DNA from 3 places in the Planococcus rifietoensis genome. Region 3 is predicted to be linked to each of the others. Evidence: riboswitches for the same ligand, from Rfam matches in the RefSeq annotation. Region 3 holds a riboswitch; each other region holds the start of a gene.
What was found. Region 3 has a riboswitch for thiamine pyrophosphate ahead of thiT (energy-coupled thiamine transporter ThiT). Riboswitches for the same ligand answer to the same signal wherever they lie in the genome.

Region 1 (4,213 bases), 680 kb from region 3:
TGTGAGGCATCAATTAATGAGGGGTCAATTAATAACCCTCAAAACAATTAGGATAGAAAAAGGAGCAATTTACCATGAACACACTGCAAAACAAAAAAACCAATGATTTCAATGAAATCGTCAATGGACGCCGTTCCATTAAACAATACGACCCGGATGTGAAAATCAGCCGCGAGGAAATGACCGAGATCCTGGAACAGGCGTCCACAGCGCCTTCTTCCATCAATATGCAGCCTTGGCGTTTTGTTGTTATCGACAGCGCAGAAGGAAAAGAAAAGCTTGCGCCGCTGGCATCTTTCAACTTGGAAAAAGTAATGAGTGCATCAGCTGTTATCGCCGTGTTCGGCGACCTCAACAACATTGAGTACGCAGAAGAGATTTATGGCAAAGCCGTAGAACTCGGTTATATGCCCGAAGAAGTGAAAGAATTCCAAGTCGGCTACTTCAAACCTTTGTACGAAGGCATGTCCAAAGAGCAAATGAAAGACATCGTGCTGTTGGACTCAGGGCTTGTATCCATGCAATTGATGCTCGTTGCCCGTGCATTTGGCTACGACACCAACCCAATCGGTGGCTACGACAAGCAGAAGATCGCTGAGACGTTCGGCCTGGACAAAGAGCGTTATGTGCCAGTCATGCTTCTTACGATTGGCAAAGCCGCCAACGAAGGCTTCCAGTCGTACCGCTTGCCGGTCGAGGCGACCACGACCTGGAGCTAAGCCAGACGACCTTGAGTATTCGGGAGTTATGTATTATATTTGACTGGTCAATGAATAGTGGGCACAGCTATCAATTGACTTCATCGATCATTTAGGAGGTCTTTCAATGCCGTGTTCATTTTCAAAGCAGGAACAAGTGCTGCACCAGTTTAAGGGTCTGACCAATCAGATCAGCCCGAAGTTTGAGCGTTGCACAGGCATCAGTGCGTCGCGTTATGAGTTATTGTCGCAGCTTTATAAAGTTGACGAAATCAACCAGTCAACGTTACAAAAATTGGTCAATATCGATAGCGCCGCGGTCACGCGCCATTTAAAGCAGCTTGAAGCGAGCGGCATGGTCACAAAGCGCAGAAATCCAGAAGACAATCGTGTAATCTTTGTCAGCCTGACCGATGAAGGACGCGAGCGCATCGTCGAATACCGGAAAGAAAATACAGGCTTCGTCAAGCAAATGCTCCACGATTTCACGTCTGAGGAAGTCGATGCGCTTAGCGATATGTTGCGGCGCATGCAAGACAATATCGTTGATTATTAAAAATACAGATTAAAGGATGGCGAAATGAAATGATGATTATCCACGCACATTTGCAAGTAAAACCTGACCAGGAACAAGCCTTTTTAAACGAAAGCAAAATTTTGATCGACGCATCGCGTCAAGAACCGGGCAATGTTCAATACGATTTGATGAAATCAGTGGAGAAGGACGGCCATTTCACAATGGTGGAAGTATGGAAAGATGCGCAAGCAATCGAAGCCCATAACGCGAGTGAACATTTCACGGCTTTCTCCAAAAAAGCAGCTGGATTCATGAGCGCGCCGATGGAACTGAAAGTCTATAGCGGTGAAGCTGTCCGGATGTAAGAAAAGCTTGTTCGTTTAAACGAGATGCCAGGCAATGCTTGAACATCTTGGTGAACTGTGACAAGATAGACCTTGAAAGACAAATGCTAATTTCATAAAACACATGTGGGGGAATCGGTGTTGCCGATTGAGAGAATATCCGTGAGATATTGACCCTTGGAACCTGAACTGGCTAATACCAGCGGAGGGAACATATTCAAATCGGTCTATTCTGCGATGATATGCGCCCAAGGTTTCTATAACCTTGGGCGCTTTTTTGTATCCGCAATTGGATATGTCCCCTGAATCAGCTTCTGAAATCATCTTTTATGAATTCATTCAAAGGGGGAAACAAGATGAAAAAATGGACGATTGCCATTGCACCGGTGTTGCTGATCGCGGCATGCACAGAAGAAGCGGAAAGTCCGGGCAGCGACGTGGCGAATGAACAACAGGAATTAGAAGAAGTGACGATGGTGTTGGATTGGACGCCAAATACCAATCACACCGGCTTGTATGTGGCACAGCAAAAGGGCTATTTTGAAGAGCAAGGGCTAGATGTCGAGATCATCTTGCCGGGTGAAGCGGGCGCCAATCAATTGGTCGCTTCCAACCAGGCGGAATTCGGCATCGGCGCACAGGAAAGCTTGACGGAAGCGAGAGTGCAAGACATTCCGATCGTCTCGATTGCGGCGCTCATTCAGCACAACACGTCCGGATTTGCATCCCCTAAAGACAAAGGCATCGAGTCGCCGAGCGATTACGAAGGGAAAACTTACGGCGGCTGGGGAGCGCCAGTCGAAAAAGCGGTGCTCGGGTCCATCATGGAACAGGAAGGGGCTGATGTGGAAAACGTCGACATCGTCAATATCGGCAATAGCGACTTTTTCACGGCGGTCGAACGCGACATCGATTTTGCTTGGATCTATTACGGCTGGACGGGCATTGAAGCCGAACTGCGCGGCGATGAATTGAACATGCAGTATTTGACGGACTACTCGGACAAACTGGATTATTACACACCGATCCTAATGACTAATGAAAACTTGATTGCAAAAGATCCGGAAACCGTTCGTGCATTCACCAAAGCAGTGTCGCAAGGCTACGAATTCGCCATCGATGAGCCTGAACAAGCAGCTGAGATCTTGATCGAGTCGGTCCCGGATTTGGATCCGGAACTGGTGAAAGCGAGCCAAGAATGGCTGTCGCCGAAATATCAGGACGATGCCGCGAAATTCGGCGAACAGCAAGAGCAAGTGTGGGCGGATTACGCTGCGTGGATGTTCGACAACGGGCTACTGGATGAGGAATTGGACGTGGAGCAGGCGTACACCAATGAATTTTTACCGGAGGAGGAAAACTGATGGGCAATGCATTATTAAGTATTCAAATCATCCCGAAAACGAAAAACGGGGAAGACGTCATTCCATATGTAGACAAAGCGATCGCCGTCATTGAAAAGTCGGGCGTCCCGTACCAAGTCAATCCACTGGAGACGACGATGGAAGGGGATCTGGCGCAGTTGTTTTCGATCGTTGAGGAAATGAACGAGGCGATGATCGAAAACGGCAGTTCGAACGTCATCTCCCAAATCAAAGTGCTGTATCAGCCGAGCGGTGCCTCGATGGATAAATTGACGGAGAAATACCGGCCGTGATGATTGTGCGAAAAGGATGGAGACCGGTTCTGGTCCTCATCCTTTTATTGATCGTCTGGCAAGCGCTGGTGCCGCTGTTTGAAGTGCCAGAGTGGTTGCTTCCGACCCCTTATCAGATCGGGGTAGAAGCGGTAAACAGTTGGCCGAATTACAGCGGGCATTTGCTTGCGACGATCCGATTATCGATCCTCGGCTTTTTCATCGGATCGTCGATCGGCCTTGGCGTCGCGATGATTCTTCATCTCGTGCCGAAACTGCGGGAGACTTTTTATCCTTTGCTGATTTTATCGCAAAATATCCCGATTATCGTTTTGGCGCCGCTATTGGTCATTTGGTTCGGCTTCGGCTTGTTGCCGAAACTGATCATCATCATTCTCGTGTGCTTTTTCCCGATCACCATCGCGGCACTTGATGGGTTCAGGCAGACGAGCGGCGAATTGCTTCATTATATGAAAATGGCAGGAGCCGACAGACGCCAGATTTTTTGGAAGCTCGAATGGCCGCATGCGATGCCGTCGATTTTCTCGGGCTTGAAAATTGCGGCGACCTATAGCGTCATGGGTGCCGTCATTTCCGAATGGCTCGGTGCGCAGGAGGGCATTGGCGTCTATATGACGCTCGCCTCGTCGTCGTTCCGGACGACGCAAGTATTTGTCGCGATCTTGTTGATCATGAGTTTGAGCATGCTGTTTTTCGCGGCGATTGTGTTACTCGAAAAGTGGATCATCCGCTGGAAAACGAGCGGGGGAGGGAATTTGAATGGCTGAATTGGCGATTGAACAATTGACGAAAAGCTTTGACGGGACCGAAGTGCTGAAAGAGTTATCATTGAATATAGGAGACGATGAATTTGTCGCCGTGCTCGGCCCTTCCGGCAGCGGCAAAAGCACGTTATTTCATTTAATTGGCGGGCTTTATGAGCCGGATGCAGGAAGTATTCTATTGGGCGGCGAGAACATCAACGGCCAAAAAGGCTCCGTCAGCTATATGCCGCAAA
Region 2 (4,213 bases), 1.6 Mb from region 3:
TATCCTGAGTTTTACCGGTGTGCTCGTCAGCGCCTTGACTTCACTGGTCGTCGTGCCGTTTGTCCTATTCTTTTTATTGAAAGACGGCGACAAATTGCCGGCCAGCTTCCTTAAGTTGTTGCCGCAGGATTCGCGGGCAGAAGGCGCCAAAATCCTTCATGATATGGACGAAAACCTCAGTGCCTATATTCAAGGACAGGCGACGGTCAGTTTATTCGTCGGGGGGCTGAGCTATATCACGTACCTGATACTCGGCGTAGATTATGCCATCATCTTGGCATTGGTCGCGACATTCACAAACGTCATCCCGTTTGTCGGCCCGATTATTGGAGCCGTTCCGGCCATTGTCGTAGCTTTTTTCCAGGAACCGATTCTCGGCTTATGGGTGCTGATCGCCATTATTATCATCCAGCAAGTCGAAAGTAATCTCATCTCGCCCAATATCATGGGCAAGAAACTATCGGTGCATCCGGTAACCATCATTTTCCTGTTGTATATCGGAGGCAACCTAGCTGGACTTATCGGCATGATCTTGGTCATCCCAACTTACGCTGTAGGAAAAGCCGTCGTCCAAAACCTTTACCGTCTCATCCGCCTGCGTTACCCGGCGATGAGATAGGAAGAATGTGGGAATTAACCGCTTGATTTTGGCAAGAAAGACTGGGTCTGCTATTTAAAAAAGCAGCTTGGCAAAAGGCCAAGTTGCTTTTCATTGAAAAAAGATCTAAATGGCAACGCGGATGTTTAAAAGAGATTCAAACTCAAAAAAGGCCTGCAATGACGCCGTTTTAAATGAAAAGAGGAAAACTGATGGATTATCGCTGGGATGTAATCGATGCGCTGGAAGCACAGGAGAAGTACATAGAAGCGTTGACGTTGATGGTCATTGAATGGGAAAAGAATCCCGAAGATTTGAAAGTGGCCAACCGATTAGGCTTTCTTTGCTGGTATGTAACCGTAGAAGCAGATGTACTTGGTGATAATGGGTTGGACGCAATTGGAATCGATGAATGCGGAAAGTTATTTTCGGAACTGGCTCATTTCGGTCAAATAACGTTCCCTGAAGAGCCAGACTTTCTATCGAGTTATGGCTACATGATTTCTTTATTTCCGGACTACTTCGATTTGTCCGCTCTTGAAATTTGCGGAGAATACGGTTCGGATATATACAGGATCGGAGAAAGAATGATCGGAAAAGCCCGCAGCCTAAAACCTGAAGATAAAATCATCCAGCTAATGCACATCGACAGCAAGCCTAATAGAAAAAGCAATCACGCATACAGGGAACTGTGCCATGAAGTTAGCCGTTTATTGCCGGCGGCATTCCAAGGTGAAGGGGAAATGCAGCAATACTTTAAGGAAGTCTTGAACCGGACAAATCTTGACTCTGACTGAAGCCTTTGCCTATACACAAGCTAGACCTCGCCATTCCAATTAAGCAATCGAACCAAAGTAGATGAAAATTGCACAGCCACTTGCTTACACATTTTAAATTTCAATGAACTCTAAAAGCAGCCACGCGCTTAAGGGTGAGCCGAAGCAATAAGACAAGTGACCTTCTTGGCTTATTGCGGGAGGCCAACCCCAAGCGTGCTGCGGATAACTAGAACCAGAATTGATAAGTACTATTCCAAGTAAACATCAAAATTACAGCTATCTTGATTCCATTAGCTAGCCCAGCTAAGTAAATGAATTAAAGCGAATGACATTTATAAACTTATTCACTTGTTCTCTTGCCAATCCAGCGAAATCTAAAAGCAGCCACGCGCTTAAGGGTGAAGCGAAGCCGGAAAATGATAAACTTCGCATACTCCACTAGATTGGGAAATCAACGTATAACTTTGCTCCCACATCTGCAAAAGCAGATGCGTCGCAAATGAAGCGGCTCAACTGCCTTTCGCCAATTAATTGGCTCATTGTGAAAGCTCAACCCCAAGCGTGGCTGCGAAGAACCAGCAGAAACTGCAGTGAATACCATCAAAACTAAACACCAAAACTCTAGCTATTTTCCTACGACTAGCTAGCCGCGCTATGCGAATGAACCAAAGTGGATGACATATACGAACCCAGTCCCATGTTCTCAATCCAATTCAACCAAATCTAAAAGCAGCCACGCGCTTAAGGGTGAGCCGAAGCAATAAGACAAGTGATCTTCTTGGCTTATTGCGGGAGGCCAACCCCAAGCGGGCTGCGGATAGCTGGCAGACGAACCGGGCAAGCTAATTCTAATTAAACAATTAGACTCTTGCTATTCCAAATTCAAAAAGTTTTGAATTCGCAAGCCAGCTATGGTATTCTATTGCCGACAATAAAAAAATATCGCTATTCCACTAGGGGAGCCATGTTGGCTGAGACGGACAAGAGTCCGGACCCTTTGAACCTGATCTGGATTATACCAGCGTAGGGAAGTGGGCGAATTGTGAGCCTTTCTCCAATTTCTTCAGCTGACCTTTATCGCCGCTTCCTTACCTGGGAAGCGGTGTTTTATTTTGCCCAAAAAAGGAGAGAGCCACATGACATTTTGTAAAGAAGTCCGGTTGGAATGCGCAGATTTATGGGACGCCAGTTTTGAACACCCGTTTGTAAAAGGCATCGCGAAAGGCGATTTGCCGCTCGATGTCTTCAAATTCTACGTCATGCAAGACGCTTATTACCTGACCCATTTCGCAAAAGTGCAGTCACTGGGGGCAGTGAAAGCGAAAGATTTGAAAACGACGCAATCATTTGCGCATCACGCAGAACAGACCTGTGCCGCGGAACTCGCGCTCCATGAATCGTTTATGGAATTGCTTGGAGTAAGTGAGGAAGATTGGAAGCTATTTGAACCGTCTCCCCACGCCTATGCTTATGTTTCGCATATGTACCGCTCCGCAGAAGGCGACTTGGCAGATGTACTCGCGGCCTTGCTTCCGTGTTATTGGCTTTATTACGAAATTGGCGAACGTTTGAAGACGGCAACACCGGAAGAACCGATTTTCCAAAAATGGATCGGCACATACGGTTCCGAATGGTTCGGGGAACTGGTGAATGAACAAATCGAACGAATGGACTGCTTAGCGGATGGCTTGCCAGAAGAGCGGCGCAAGGAATTGAAAAAGCGCTTTATGAGAAGCAGTTATTATGAATGGCAGTTCTGGCAGCAAGCGTGGACGATGGAAACTTGGGAGCTGCCCGCGAAAAAGGAGAGTGTCCGCCATGCTTAGAGAATTGCGCGCACGAAAACCCTTGATTCATTGCATCACCAATCACGTCGTCTCGAACTTTCAGGCAAATGGCTTGCTCGCGCTCGGCGTCTCGCCGGTCATGGGCGATGAACAACAGGAAGTCGCGGAACTCACAGGACACGCCGATGCCTTATCGCTCAATATTGGCACGATCACGGAGCGCTCTTTTGAAAGCATGCTCATTGCGGGACGCGCCGCAATGAAAAAAGGTATACCGATTGTGTTGGATCCGGTCGGTGCCGGGGCCACAGCTTATCGCTTGCAGGCCGTGAAGCGATTGCTGACGGAACTCGATATCACGCTACTCCGCTGCAATGCAGGTGAACTCGCGGCCATTGCAGGAGCGGACTGGCAAGCGCGCGGTGTCGATGCCGGAGAAGGACAAGGCGATTTGGAAGCTATCGCTAAACAAGTGGTGGATGAATACCAAACAATTGTCGCGGTAACAGGCACAAGCGATTTAGTGACAGATGGTGACCGGACCGAGCACATCACAGGCGGAGACCCGTTGATGGCGTCGGTCACGGGGATGGGTTGTTTGCTCAGTGCGGTGCTTGCCGCCTTTTTGACGGACGAAGAATCTACCCCGATAGATGCGCTTGCTTATGGTTTGCAGATGTATGCGAATGCAGGAAGCCGTGCCTCGAAAATCGCCTTGAATCCGGGAACTTTCCAGATGGCCTTTTTGGACGAACTATCCAAACGACAGGAGGCAGCACTTTATGGACGCTAAAGCGCAAGTATTGACGATCGCCGGATCTGATTCAGGCGGCGGAGCGGGGATACAGGCGGATTTGAAAACGTTCCAGGAACTTGGCACTTTTGGCTGTTCGGCGATAACGGCGGTGACCGCCCAAAACACGCAGGGCGTTCACGGTATTTACCCGATGGACCGGCAAGCGGTCAAACAACAACTCGATGCGATCGGAACCGACTTCGATATCCGTGCGCTCAAGACCGGCATGCTGTTTGACGCCGGCATCATCGAA
Region 3 (4,213 bases):
ATTTGTCGATGTAGCCGACCGTTTCGGTGAGGATGCCGTGGAACTCGTCCCGAATTCCGGAGACGTCCATCCGAACGTAGATGGCTATCAGGAGATGGCGAATGCATTCTTCGAGCAATACGGCGAAGGGTTTAAAGTGGAAGATGCAGAACTTCCGGAACCGGCGCCTGTAACGTTCGAAGAAATCCAGCAAATGCAAGAACAGGAAGAGCCGTCAGGTGAAGCGGATGAAGAAGAAGCCGATTCGGAAGATGTTTCTAGTGACGATTCTGCCACCAAGCCTTCTGAAGGCAAGGATCTGGATTATTTAGCGATTCGCCAGGCATTGCCGCTCATTTAAAAAACTTAAGCAATATAAAAAGGCCGGAGAAAATGATTCATTTTCTCCGGCCTTTTATTGTTCAGCGGCTTTTTCGTGAGTCGCTGCGGTTACGTGCATCATTTTCATTGTTTGCGTTGTTCTTCTTGCGGTTGTTCATCACTTTGCGGATGATTGGGTATGCAATCGGTCCGTATTTAATCGCAGATCTGACAAGTCTTCCAATAGCCATATTTATCGCTCCATTCATTTTTTCGTATTGAGGTTTATTAGAGTTTTCCCGGTTTCAGCCTTTTTTAAACCTCTGTCGGGGCGATGGCGTGTGCGATCAGAATATCCTTATAGGAATGGACGCTTGAAATCGAGACGTATTCCGCATTGCCATGCCAGTCGTCTCCACTCGGCCCGAACTCGATGGCGCCTTGCCCGCCGATTTTCTCGGCGTAATAACGGGTATCGGCAGCACCGTGCTGGCCGAACAGCACCGGCTGTTCCGAAAGCGTCGATTCGACGGCCTTCATCAAGGTCTGGATATACGGATGGTCGTCCGTCGTCGTCAAGGCAGGGGTCGAGCCGCTCGCTTTGTATTCCATATCGACACCGAGCGTGTTGGCCAGCTGTTCCATTTGGCGGACGATCTCATCCTTGTCCTGTCCCGGCATGAAGCGGATATCGTAGGACATCTTGCAGATTTCAGGCACGACATTATAACGATCGCCTGCATTGATGATCGGCAAGTTGACGGAAGGCTGCTCATAGTATTCCGTCGATTCTTTGCGGAACGGCAAATCGTTCATGCCGGCATGGAATTTCATCGCCGATTCGATGGCGTTAATGCCTTCCCATGGGCGCGATCCGTGAGCCGGTTTGCCTTTGAATGTCAAATCCATTCTCAGGATGCCTTTCGATTGCAAGCCGATCTTCAAATGGGTCGGTTCACCGCAAATGACGAAGTCGCCGTAATGGCCTTGGTCGACGAGCCATTTCGAAGTATTGCGTCCGCCAATCTCTTCATCGGTGACAATGTGCAAATGCACTTCACGCGGCAATGCAGAAGCGTCGAGTTCGACAAATGCCTGCATCATCGCAGCAACCCCGGCTTTCATGTCTGCCGACCCGCGGCCATATAGTTTATCGCCTTCTTCGATTGGGGAAAATTGCTCTTTATGCCCGGGCACGACGTCGACATGGCCGTTCCAGATGATCTTTTCGGCGCCTTGCCCTTTAACTGCTGTCAGCATGAGGTAGCCGTCGTTATCGTGTACTTCGACTTCTTCGCCTTTCGCCTTTAGCCAGGCAGAGCAGAACATCAGCGCTTCGTTCGCTCCTTCTTTCGTATCGCTTTCGATTTTGATCAAATCCTTCAATAAATCAATCATTGATCCGGCAGTTTTCAAACTGCCTCCACCACCTTCCACAAAGTTTGCTAGTTTCTATCTACCCTAATCCGTTTGGCTGAAACGGCCTTGCAAGCCAAGTATGCGTTGTGTACAATACACATAATAGCGGAATAATTGTATACACCACAAGGGGAGCTTTGGCTGAGAGTGAACGAGTAAGTTCTTACCCTTCGAACCTGTAAGTTAACACTTGCGCAGGGATGTGGATGGAAAACCGGCCCAAGCGGCGCCAGGATCTGTCCTGGCGCCGTTTTTTATATGGTTTTTTAAAAACGGCCCTTCTGGTGATGTGCAAATCCAAAAGGAGGCAGTTTGAATGAGGAATAAACGTGTATTGTTAATGGTCGAAATTGCGATTTTTGCAGCTCTCGGCTTTGTATTGGATTTTATCGCCTTTCGCATGCCGCAAGGGGGATCGGTCAGCCTGGTCATGATCCCGATCGTGCTGATGGCATTCCGCAGGGGCATCGGAGCGGGTGTCATCACGGGCCTTTTAGTCGGCTTGCTGCAAATTGTCACGGGCTTTATCTCGGTAGCGCCGCTGTCGTTCGGCTTTGTGGTCATGCAAGTCATTTTGGATTATTTGCTGGCATATGGCGTCGTCGGTTTGGCCGGTATGATGCGCGGCCGTTACTTGGAAGCCGTGCGTGCGAGAAAGACCGGAAAAGTCATTGCCATGGTCGCACTTGGCGTATTGATTGGGTCATTTCTCCGTTATGTGATCCACGTCATTACGGGGATCCTATTCTTCGGCATGTTTGCGGAAGGCAATGTCTTCGTCTATTCAGCAGTCTATAACGCTACTTATATGATTCCCGTTGCGATCGTCGCAGCGATTGTTTGCTCTTTGTTGTTCATTACAGCGCCGCGTTTGACGCAGCCGGATTCATGATCAAAAAACCGCCTATCGCTAGGCGGTTTTTTGATGGATAAAGAAAATAATGAATGCTGTTTATTGGTTATTTATGGGAAATCATCGGAAGGTAGGAGAGGCGAGAGCGGCTTATTCTATGTTATAATGTCCAAATAGAATAGTTTGAAAGAAGGGTCAGTATGATAGCGACTAATGAAAAAGATATTGAAGGTTTGAAAAAAGCCGGACAAATGGTGGCAGAAATCCGCGAAACGATGAAAGCAGCCGTGAAGCCGGGCATTACGACGAAAGAACTCGATGAACTGGGCGGCCGCCTGTTCAAAGAATGGGGCGGCGTTTCTGCCCCGAAATCGGAATATGATTTCCCGGGCTATACATGCATCAGCGTTAACGAAGAAGTGGCGCACGGAATTCCTGGTAAGCGTGTCATCAACGATGGCGACATCGTCAATATTGATGTGTCTGGATCATACGGGGAGTATTTCGCGGATACGGGCATTTCATTCGTGGTCGGAGAAGGGCACGAAGCGAAAGAAAAACTTTGCCAAGCGGCAGAATCCGCATTCGAACGTGCCATGATGAAAGTGAAAGCCGGCGCCAAACTGAATCAGATCGGCAAGGCAGTCGAACGCGAAGCGAAAGACCAAGGCTTGTTCGTCATCAAGAACCTGACAGGTCATGGCGTTGGAAAATCGCTTCACGAGGCGCCGCAATATATCCTTAATTATTACGATGCGTGGGAAACGACGATCTTGAAAGAAGGCATGGTGCTTGCAGTCGAACCGTTTATTTCCCAAAAGGCTGAGCATATCATCGAATCAGGGGACGGCTGGACCTTTATCACACCGGACCAATCGCTCGTCGCACAGATCGAACATACCGTACTCGTCACAAAAGGCGAACCGATTTTGTTGACGAAACTCGAAAAATAAAATCAACGAATATAAAAAAACAACCATCAGCCGATGGTTGTTTTTTTATGGTGTCATACCTGTTTTTGCCGGCTTCTTCTTAATCAAAAGAATGCCGGTCAGTAAGACTCCGCTTAAGAATAAAGCTGCCGTGCTGACCAATAGTTCATCCATGCCGTGGCGTACGGCAATCGCGACGAACGCCCAGATAAAGACCAAAGTCAGCGGGATATCCGAATGGTGGAAACGTATGTGAAGCGCCAATGCGGTCGCCACGGTCAGCATGATGACCGTCCATAATTGATCGCTCAGCCCCCAGCCGCTCCAGCTGTAGAAAGTCAGGACATAGCTAATATTAGCGATGGTCGCGACACTGATCCAGCCCAGATTGACAGAGACCGGCAAACGTTCTGTAAAGCCCCGTTCGCCGTTTCCGTATTCCAAGTACAAAGCGATCAGCGACAATAGATAGGCAATCATTGCAGCGATCGACCAAATAAAGAACTCATAATGCCAGCAAAGCAGCCAGGCGATATTGAAAACAGCGCTCAAGATGAAATACAATGACACTTTTGCTGAAGGGTGCACTCCTTTTTTCAAGCGCAGCCAAAAGCCGATGATCCAGATAGCCAATAAAATATATATAACGGACCAGATGGAAAATGCATAACCGGCCGGCGTAAAGAGGACCGGCACACGGTCGGAGATT

Region 1: linked by a shared signal. The riboswitch ahead of AUC31_RS06830 (ABC transporter substrate-binding protein) and the one ahead of thiT (energy-coupled thiamine transporter ThiT) in region 3 are both predicted to bind thiamine pyrophosphate.
Region 2: linked by a shared signal. The riboswitch ahead of tenA (thiaminase II) and the one ahead of thiT (energy-coupled thiamine transporter ThiT) in region 3 are both predicted to bind thiamine pyrophosphate.

What each region holds. Positions count from the first base shown of each region.
Region 1 covers NZ_CP013659.2:1,390,931-1,395,143, forward strand. The annotation lists gene AUC31_RS06815 (nitroreductase family protein) at 75-719, shown strand; gene AUC31_RS06820 (MarR family winged helix-turn-helix transcriptional regulator) at 826-1,254, shown strand; gene AUC31_RS06825 (putative quinol monooxygenase) at 1,284-1,580, shown strand; TPP riboswitch at 1,678-1,787, shown strand; gene AUC31_RS06830 (ABC transporter substrate-binding protein) at 1,916-2,923, shown strand; gene AUC31_RS06835 (thiamine-binding protein) at 2,923-3,216, shown strand; gene AUC31_RS06840 (ABC transporter permease) at 3,216-3,983, shown strand; gene AUC31_RS06845 (ABC transporter ATP-binding protein) at 3,976-4,213, shown strand, end outside.
Region 2 covers NZ_CP013659.2:2,343,325-2,347,537, reverse strand. The annotation lists gene AUC31_RS11735 (AI-2E family transporter) at 1-619, shown strand, start outside; gene AUC31_RS11730 (hypothetical protein) at 811-1,395, shown strand; TPP riboswitch at 2,323-2,424, shown strand; gene tenA (thiaminase II) at 2,514-3,203, shown strand; gene thiM (hydroxyethylthiazole kinase) at 3,196-3,957, shown strand; gene thiD (bifunctional hydroxymethylpyrimidine kinase/phosphomethylpyrimidine kinase) at 3,947-4,213, shown strand, end outside.
Region 3 covers NZ_CP013659.2:712,947-717,159, forward strand. The annotation lists gene AUC31_RS03310 (SGNH/GDSL hydrolase family protein) at 1-340, shown strand, start outside; gene AUC31_RS17835 (hypothetical protein) at 402-551, opposite strand; gene AUC31_RS03315 (M20 family metallopeptidase) at 616-1,698, opposite strand; TPP riboswitch at 1,838-1,937, shown strand; gene thiT (energy-coupled thiamine transporter ThiT) at 2,036-2,611, shown strand; gene map (type I methionyl aminopeptidase) at 2,773-3,525, shown strand; gene AUC31_RS03330 (hypothetical protein) at 3,571-4,213, opposite strand, start outside.